Linked DNA regions of Rhodopseudomonas palustris. The protein of the gene in region 1 interacts with the protein of each later gene in a pairwise test. Links are inferred from orthologs where the notes say so. Each region holds a gene or a part of one and is shown in the gene's direction. Other genes may lie near its edges.

The links.
Region 2: the proteins of FLL57_RS15205 (region 1) and FLL57_RS07955 interact in binary tests that used the Escherichia coli proteins (3 or more experiments, as listed by UniProt). The link is inferred for Rhodopseudomonas palustris from one-to-one orthologs.

The regions. Positions count from the first base shown.
Region 1 is NZ_CP041387.1:3,319,207-3,324,271, reverse strand. The notes cover bases 1,353-4,239. They hold FLL57_RS15205 (2Fe-2S iron-sulfur cluster-binding protein), read left to right. Parts: upstream 1,353-2,579; coding sequence 2,580-2,900; downstream 2,901-4,239. Other genes in these bases: FLL57_RS15195 (NAD(P)/FAD-dependent oxidoreductase), read left to right, coding at 3,647-4,239; FLL57_RS15200 (acyl-CoA thioesterase), read right to left, coding at 3,031-3,486; FLL57_RS15210 (Hpt domain-containing protein), read left to right, coding at 2,124-2,483; FLL57_RS15215 (negative regulator of septation ring formation), read right to left, coding at 1,353-1,682. Outside these bases: more of FLL57_RS15215, read right to left, coding at 1-1,352; more of FLL57_RS15195, read left to right, coding at 4,240-4,675; FLL57_RS15190 (chloride channel protein), read left to right, coding at 4,853-5,065. UniProt on the Escherichia coli protein: Ferredoxin are iron-sulfur proteins that transfer electrons in a wide variety of metabolic reactions. Although the function of this ferredoxin is unknown it is probable that it has a role as a cellular electron transfer protein.
Region 2 is NZ_CP041387.1:1,755,684-1,759,582, forward strand. Bases 1,089-3,899 are described here. They hold FLL57_RS07955 (HesB/IscA family protein), read left to right. Parts: upstream 1,089-2,213; coding sequence 2,214-2,585; downstream 2,586-3,899. Other genes in these bases: FLL57_RS07940 (cysteine desulfurase), read left to right, coding at 1,089-1,295; FLL57_RS07945 (SUF system Fe-S cluster assembly protein), read left to right, coding at 1,292-1,660; FLL57_RS07950 (VOC family protein), read left to right, coding at 1,668-2,084; goxA (CTQ-dependent glycine oxidase GoxA), read left to right, coding at 2,740-3,899. In the rest of the region: Fe-S cluster assembly protein SufD, read left to right, coding at 1-51; more of FLL57_RS07940, read left to right, coding at 48-1,088. UniProt on the Escherichia coli protein: Is able to transfer iron-sulfur clusters to apo-ferredoxin. Multiple cycles of [2Fe2S] cluster formation and transfer are observed, suggesting that IscA acts catalytically.

The DNA.
Region 1 (5,065 bases):
GCGACGCGCTGGTCGAAATTGTCGACGTAGGTCTTCAGGGTGTCGTTAATGTCCTGGGTGCGCTGGCCCATCCGCTCGACGATCTCGCCGCCGAACGTCTTCACGGTGCGGTCGAATTCGGAGATGTGACGGGTGATCAGCGCGCCGAGCGTGCCGCTGTCGCGCGCGAACTTCTCGGCGAGCTCGGTGCCCTGCTGCTTCACCAGATCGTCGAACGCGCTGATCTGGATGCTGAGCGTGTCGTGGGTGGCTTCGGTCTGGCTGACCACCTTGGAGACCAGGGTGTTGACGGTGACGTCGAGCGCTTCGCTCGCCTTGTCGCCGCTGGTCAGGATCTGGTCGGCGAGGCGATGGCCGGCGTCGTCGATCTTGCTGACCAGATCGGTGCTGCGCAGCTCGAGTTCGAGCAGCAGCGAGTCGCCGGAGTTCTTCAGAGAATCCTGCACCTGCTCGGTGCGCTCCGAGATGCCGTCGATGATGGTTGACGAACGCTGCTCGAAGTCGGTGGTGATGCGGTCGAGCCGCTCGTTCATCATGTCGTGGACGCGATCGGCGAGTTCGACGAACTCGGCGTGGACGTGGCCGGTCTTGAAGTTGAGGCTGGTGGTCAGCCGCTCGCTGGCGTCGAGCACCGCGCGGGTGGTCTCGGCACTGGCCTCCTCGAGGCGGTCGAGCAGTTCGCCGCCGCGCTCGCCGAGCGCCAGAATCATGTTGTCACCGGCGTGGCCGAGCGCGCTGGTGATGTGGGCGCCGCGCTCTTCCAGCGCGCTGGTGATGCTCTTGGCGACTTCGTCGACGCGGCTGGCGATCGCGTCCGAAATCAGCGCGATGTCGTGGCGCAGGTCGATCTGCACGCCGGAAATCGCGCTGCGGACCTGCTCGGCCTGGCCGACCAGATTGTCGCGCTGATGCGCGATGTCCTGCAGCAGCGCGCGAATGCGCACTTCGTTGTCCGAATAGGCGCGCTCCAGCGCCGACACTTCGTTGGCGACCAGGGCTTCGAGTTCGCTGGCACGCGCGATCGCGCGCTCGACGCCGTCGCCCATCGCGGCGACCTCGCGGCGGATCGCCTGACCGACGGTCACCACCGAGTCGCTGGCGGCGATTTCGGGTTCGGAAAACCGGATCGCGACCTGCGCCATCGACTGGGCGATCATCCGCAGTTCCTGGCCGCGCCAGGCGAGGCTGGCGAGGAAATAGAACAGCATCACCGGGGCGAAAAACAGCGCGAGCAGGCCGGCCAGCGCCAGCACGCCGCCGCTGCCCTGGCCGATCACGGCCTGCAGCGACGGCAGGAAGCTGATGGTCAGCACGATGCCGCCGAACACCCAGACGCCGGCGAAAATCGACGCGATCGTGTAGACGTTGCGGGTGGTGCGGCCCTTTTGCAGCGACTGCAGCAATTGGCCGATGGTTTCGCGGTCGTCGTTGGCGGGGCGGCTGGCGAAATTGCGTTCGGCGGCCGGCTCGAAGCTCGGCGCCGGCGGCGCGATCCGAGGCTCGGCGGCCAGCTCGGGCAGATCGGAGAAGCTGGGCTCGGTGTCCGAAACTGGCACACTTTCCTTGGGCCGGTCGCCCTGATCGTCACCGGCCGGCGGCGCATCGGGGATATTCAGGGCTTCCTGAATCGCCGACAGCGCGACTTCGGTCGGATCTTTGATCTTCTTGGGATTGTTCGCCATCTTGATTTACGCCCTTGTTACGCATCCGGGGACGTCGGTTCAGTGGAGACCGCAGACAGGCCCCTCGGTGCTCCCCCAGCACGGCGAAGTTGAACCCCATTCCCACCGCGCTTTTGTCCGCCACTTCCTGAAACATCCTATTGGCTGGATGCCGCGAATGAAATGGTTCGGATTAAGACTTTCTTAATCATCGTTAACGGCATCGGGGGCTAAGCCCTTCGGAGAACGGAAAAATCCTACCTGGCCGAACGGTAACGGTGGCATTTTAGCGACATCAGAGCGGCAAATTCGCGACGTTGTCCCAAAACGGTGCACCTGCACCGGCAAGAATGCGTTAACCAGACTCGTGGTTCGCTTCCCGGCCTGGATTGCCCAGATGTGGAAAACCGCAATTCTGTCCCGAGGTGAGACGTGCCACTACAGGTCGAACGGATCGAATGGATGCCATCGCCGCCGCTGGTTCCGGATTTCGAGCCGATCGACGACGCGCATCTCCAAAAGATGACGCTCGGCGACGCCGCGCTCGAGCGTGAAGTGCTGTTGCTGTTCACCGCCCAGGCCGCCAGCCTGATGGCGCTGCTGGCGTCGTGGCCGGCCGATGCCGCGGCACTCGCCCACACGTTGAAAGGCTCGGCCCGCTCGATCGGCGCGTTCGCAGTGGCGGACGCCGCCGCCGGTGTCGAAGATGCACTGCGCCGCGGCGAGGACGCCGCGGAACCGCTCGCCGTGCTGGAAGCTGCGGTCGACCACGCCCGCGCCGCGATCGACGACCGCGTCAAGCCGTCCCGCCCCGGCTTTTGAAAGGCGCGACGGCTGGCGGAACGCCGGCCGAGACGCTATAGGACTGGCGCGTCAGTCCATAATTCATAAAACGAGCAAAGCGTCCGACGAGCAATCATGGCCAAGATTCACTTCGTTGATCACACCGGTGAAACCCGCACTGTCGAAGTCGAGGAAGGCGCGACGGTGATGGAAGCGGCGATCCGCAACGCCATTCCCGGCGTCGAGGCAGAATGCGGCGGCGCCTGCGCCTGCGCGACCTGCCACGTCTATGTCGACGAAGCCTGGCGCGAGAAGGTCGGCGGCCCGTCCCCGATGGAAGAGGACATGCTCGATTTCGGCTACGATGTCCGCCCGAATTCTCGGCTGTCGTGCCAGATCAAGGTTTCGAACGAGCTCGACGGGCTGATCGTCACCACGCCCGAACGCCAGGCCTGAATTCAGCTATCTGCTATAAGAGAGCCGTCGCGCGGACTGCTGCGCGGCGGCTCTCTTATTGATCGGCGTCTTCGTTGTGAGCACGCCGAAGCGCGGTCCCGATCCGATTCGAGGTAGGACCGCTCGAGTATCAGTCGTGTTCGATGCCGCGGCGCCACCACGGCGCCAGATTGGCGATGATCTGTTCGGTCAGCGGCGCCGGCTTGCGGCTGGTCTCGTCGACCAGCACGGTGACGGCGCGCGCCGAGGCGACGCAGACGCCTTCTGAGAACACCACCTGATCGAAATGCGTCGAGGTGCGCCCCAGTTTGACCAGGCCGAGCCCGAGCTCGATCTTGCCCGGCCAGTGCAGTTCGCTGCGGAAGTGAATGTCGAGCCGGACCAGCACCCAGGATAGTCCGGGCGGGATCAGTCCGTGGTTCGGATCCTTCATCAGCGTGACCCGGCCGGTCTCGAAATAACTGGCGTAAACCGCGTTGTTGACGTGGTTGTTCGGATCGAGGTCGGCGAAGCGGACGTTGTCCGCGAGGCGGAACGGGAAGTCGGCGAGCTGCGGCAGCGCGTGGTCACGAGATCGTGCGGTCAAGGGCCATTCTCCGGGCTTTTTAGAACCATTGAACGCAAATCTTGCGCTAGAACAAGATACCAATAGTCTTTTATGGCTTTTCTCCCCCGCCGGGCTTGGTTAGACAGGCCGCGACCGGACCGCCCGCGTCCGAACATCTTCAACCGACAAAGAAACCAAGATGACCGAAACGATCAAAACCGACGTGCTGATTGTTGGCGCGGGTCCGTGCGGACTATTCGCCGTGTTCGAGCTGGGCCTGCTGGACGTCAAGACTCACCTCGTCGACATCCTCGACAAGGTCGGCGGTCAGTGCGCCGAGCTGTATCCGGAGAAGCCGATCTACGACATTCCCGGCATACCGATGATCACCGGCCACGGACTCACCGAAGCGCTGATGGAGCAGATCAAGCCGTTCAACCCGACCTTCCATCTCAGCGAGATGGTGGAGAACGTCGAGAAGATCGGCGACCCCGGGTTCCGCGTCACCACCAACGCCGGCACCGTGTTCGAATGCACCGTGCTGGTGGTGGCGGCCGGCGGCGGCTCGTTCCTGCCGAAGCGTCCGCCGGTGCCCGGTGTCGAAGCCTACGAGGGCAAGTCGGTGCACTACGCAGTGCGCAAGATGGAAGACTTCCGCGGCAAGGACATCCTGATCGTCGGCGGCGGCGATAGCGCGCTCGACTGGACGCTGAACCTCAACCCGATCGCCAAGAGCATGACGCTGGTGCACCGCCGCGACGAATTCCGCGGCGCGCCGCATTCGGTCGAGCAGATGCGCCAGCTCGTCGCCAGCGGCAAGCTAGATCTCAAGATCGGCCAGATCACCGAGCTGCAGGGCGACAACGGCCAGCTCTCGGGCGCGACCGTGAAGCTCAACGACAACTCGGTGTCGCAGATCACGTGCGACGCGATGCTGCCGTTCTTCGGTCTCACCATGAAGCTCGGCCCGGTGGCGAACTGGGGCCTCGAGCTCGAGAACAACCTGATCCCGGTCGACACCGGCACGTTCGAAACCAACGTCCCCGGCATCTTCGCGATCGGCGACATCAACACCTATCCGGGCAAGCTGAAGCTGATCCTGTCGGGCTTCCACGAGGGTGCGCTGATGGCGCAGAAGGCCGTCAAGTACGTCTACCCGGACAAGCGTGTCGTGTTCCAGTACACGACCTCGTCGACCAATCTGCAGAAGAAGCTCGGCGTGAACTGAGAACGCCGGCTTGTTCGATTTTCGAAAGAGCGCGTCCGTTCAGGCGCGCTCTTTTGTATTTGGGGCGTGCCCGCGCAGGTCACGTCAAAGTGACGCCGGTTCGCGCTGGACTCGCTCGAGCGATGCGCGTCAAGAAAGACGTCTCATTCAAGCCTGCCTGAGCTGCTGATCACGGCGATGAAGTTTGCTCTGTCCCACCGCCACAAGCGCATCCTGATCATCGCGTCGACGCGGTCGCGGCGGCGGGCGATCTTTCTGCTCGGCGGCGTCGTGGTGGGCGCTGCGGCGGCGGCGCTGGCGCAGCTCGCCGACTGGGCGCAACTGCTGTTCGCTGGCCTGCTCGGCCACTCGCGCTACCTGCCGCTGCTGGTGACGCCGCTCGGCTTTCTG
Region 2 (3,899 bases), 1.6 Mb from region 1 along the record:
CGTGAGCTGGTGACCGCCGCTGCGGTGCGCTGGTTGGAGGCTAGGCGATGAGTACGCATCCGGCGGTCAGCAACGGCAGCTACGACGTCGACCTCGTCCGCGAGGACTTTCCGGCGCTGTCGCTGGAGGTCTACGGCAAGAAGCTGGTGTATCTCGACAACGCCGCCTCGGCGCAGAAGCCGCGTCAAGTGCTGACGCGGATGACGCAGGCGTATGAGAGCGAATACGCCAACGTGCATCGCGGCCTGCACTATCTCGCGAACGCCGCCACCGAGGCCTATGAGGGCGGGCGCACGCGCGTGCAGCATCTGCTCAACGCCAAGCGGCCCGAAGAAATCATCTTCACCCGCAACGCCACCGAGGCGATCAACCTGGTGGCGTCGTCGTGGGGCGCGCCGAACATCGGCGAGGGCGACGAGATCGTGCTCTCGATCATGGAGCACCATTCCAACATCGTGCCGTGGCACTTCCTGCGCGAGCGCCAGGGCGCGGTGATCAAGTGGGCGCCGGTCGATGATGAAGGCAACTTCCTGCTCGACGAGTTCGAGAAGCTGCTGGCCGCCAAGACCAAGCTGGTTGCGATCACCCAGATGTCGAACGCGCTCGGCACGGTCGTTCCGGTCAAGGACGTCGTTAGGATCGCCCATGCCCGCGGCATTCCGGTGCTGGTCGACGGCAGCCAGGCGGCGGTGCATCTCGCGATCGATGTCCAGGACATCGACTGCGACTTCTATGTGATGACCGGCCACAAGATCTACGGCCCGACCGGGATCGGCGCGCTGTATGGCAAGTACGATGTGCTCGCCAAGATGCGGCCCTTCAACGGCGGCGGCGAGATGATCCGCGAGGTTGCGCAGGATTGGGTGACCTACGGCGATCCGCCGCATCGATTCGAGGCCGGCACGCCGGCGATCGTCGAGGCGGTCGGACTCGGCGCGGCGATCGATTACGTCAATTCGATCGGCAAGGAGCGGATCGCCGCGCATGAACACGATCTTTTGACCTATGCCGAGGATCGGCTCCGCGAGATCAACGCACTGCGGATCATCGGCAGCGCCAAGGGCAAAGGCCCGGTGATTTCCTTCGAAATGAAGGGCGCGCACCCGCACGACGTCGCCACGGTGATCGACCGGCAGGGCATCGCGGTCCGGGCCGGCACCCATTGCGTGATGCCGTTGCTGGAGCGGTTCCAAGTCACTGCAACGTGCCGTGCGTCGTTCGGCATGTATAATACCCGTGAGGAAGTGGACCAACTCGTCAGTGCGCTGATCAAGGCGCGGGATCTGTTCGCATGACCGATACGATCGAAGCCAAAGCCAACATGCAGACCGTTTCGGCGCTGCCGCCGGAGGAGACCGAGCGGCTCGGCACTGAGATCGTGGCCGCGCTGAAGACTGTGTTCGACCCGGAAATCCCCGCCGACATTTACGAACTCGGACTAATCTACAAAGTCGAGATCAAGGACGACCGCACCGTCGACCTCGACATGACGCTGACGACGCCGAACTGTCCGGCGGCCGCCGAGCTGCCGACCATGGTCGAGAACGCGGTGGCCTCGGTGCCCGGTGTCGGCGTGGTCAACGTCAACATTGTCTGGGAGCCGCCGTGGACGCCGGAGCGGATGAGCGACGAAGCCCGGCTCGTGCTGAATATGTGGTGAGGACGGATTGGGTCTGCGTCTGAACGGAGTGATCGAAACGGCGCTGTATGTCGACGACCTCGATCGCGCCCGAAGCTTCTACCAGGACGTCCTGCTGCTGAGTCCGATGACGAGCGATCAGCGGTTTTGTGCTTTCGACGTGGGCAGCCGCAACGTGCTGCTGCTGTTCAAGCGGGGCAGCACGCTGGAGACGGTCCATCTGCCGGGTGGCACGATCCCGCCGCATGATGGCAGCGGACCTGTCCACATCGGACTGTCGGTCGATCGCGACCGGCTCGGCGAATGGGAAGCGCGCCTGACGGAGCATGGCGTGGAGATCGAAGGACGCACGGAGTGGCCGCGCGGCGGGTCGAGTATCTATTTCCGTGATCCGGATCGCCATCTGTTGGAACTTGTGACGCCGGGTGTCTGGCCGATTCATTAGGCCCGATCCTACCGCGAGGTGGTAGCACCTTTCGAAGTGGCGGTTGCGTAACTATCTGAAGGTCCGGCTGGTCGCCGGTGAAGCGGCGAACGTCTCCGGGCAGGCCCGGCAACAGGAGTGGGAAACACCATGGCTACGGCACGTCCTCGGCCTCAAGTGATGCGCCTCACCGACGCGGCGGCCGGTCGCGTCAAGGAACTGATGGGCCGCGCCGACAGCGAGATTCTCGGCCTGCGCGTCGGGATCAAGAATGGCGGCTGCGCCGGGCAGTCCTACACGGTCGAGTACGCTCACGATATCAAGCCGAACGACGAAGTCATCGAAGACAAGGGCGTGAAGATCCTGGTCGATCCGAAGGCGGTGTTGTTCCTGCTTGGTACCGAGATGGACTACAAGGCCGACAGGATGCAGGCGCAGTTCGTGTTCAACAACCCGAACCAGATCTCAGCGTGCGGCTGCGGCGAGTCCGTGGAGCTGAAGCCGGCCTCGATCGACGGCTGAGTTCCATCGGATCTGATTCAAACTTTACATTCCGTCAGAAGTGCAGAGCGCGCGGTACGCTACCGCGCGGTATTTGCGTCTGCGAATTAAGTGCGCTTTAAGGGGCGGCAAGTGAATACCTCTCCAAGGGTGAAACGATCAGGGGAGGATCACCATGAAGCGCCGCGATTTTCTGCTTGGAGCTGCAGCCGTCGGTCTCGGTGGACCGCTGCTGGCGAAGGCGGCAATCTCTTCCCTGCACGCCGAACCGGCGGCGCGGAAAGGGGCGAAGATCGCCAAGGTCGCGATCTTTCCGGCGATCGGCTTCTCCCGCGTCGGCAATGCCGAGGACTGGTTTCTGGCACCGGAGGTGCCGGGCCTGCTCGACGAGCCCGAAGGCGGCTTCAAGGACAAGCAGGGACGGATCAAGAAACAGGTGCAGCGCTTCCGCCTGTTCGGCTACGACGACCAGGGCCGGGTGGTGCGCGAACTCGATGCCGCCGACGGCGTGACCTGGAGCGTGCACGTCGCCAATACCAAGGCGGCCTGGTACGGCTTCATCAACGCGATGGATCGCGGCGACAGCGCGCCTGGCGTCCCCGGCGCGCAGCGCAACGCCTTCATCGCCGCCGACAAGCGCGAAGCGATGCTGTGCATCGACGCCGGCAAGCTGGAGATCGCCGGCGCCTCGACCAACCCCAAGGGCGGTGACGACAAGTATCGGATGAAGGGCCGGTTCTGGCAGACGCTCGACGTCTCGCTCGGCCATCTGCGCACCGACGACAAGGGACGCCTGCTGGTATTTGCTGCGGACGGCGTGTCGCGCACCGCGCTGCCGCAGAATCCGGTGCGCGATTTCACCAACAATGACGGCTGGCACGACGATTGGGCCGACGGCTGGGTCAAGGCGACCGTCACCGTCGACGGCCAAAAGCTCGATTGCGATCCAGCCTGGGTGGTGTGCTGCGGGCCGAAATTTGCGCCGCAGCTCGAGCCTATCGTGACCCTGTACGACGCCGCGCACGAAGCGATGGTCGCGCTCGGTCAGATCAAGCCGCCGGCCGACAAAGTGTCGTTCCGCCGCGACGTGCTGCCGATCCTGCGCCGTGCCGGCACGATGCAGTGGGTTGCCGCAGCCTCGTTCCTCGGCGCGGCGTGGAACGACATCGGCGATCTGTCGGACCCGGCGACGATCGAGATGTTGGCAAAGCCGGGCGCGGAGGCGAGGGCCGAGCGCAAGAAGGTGTTCGATGCCTTCCGTAGGCCCGACGGCACCGACCAGCGCAATCACGCCATTCCGATCATGCTCGGCGACGGCGTCAATTATCAGGACAG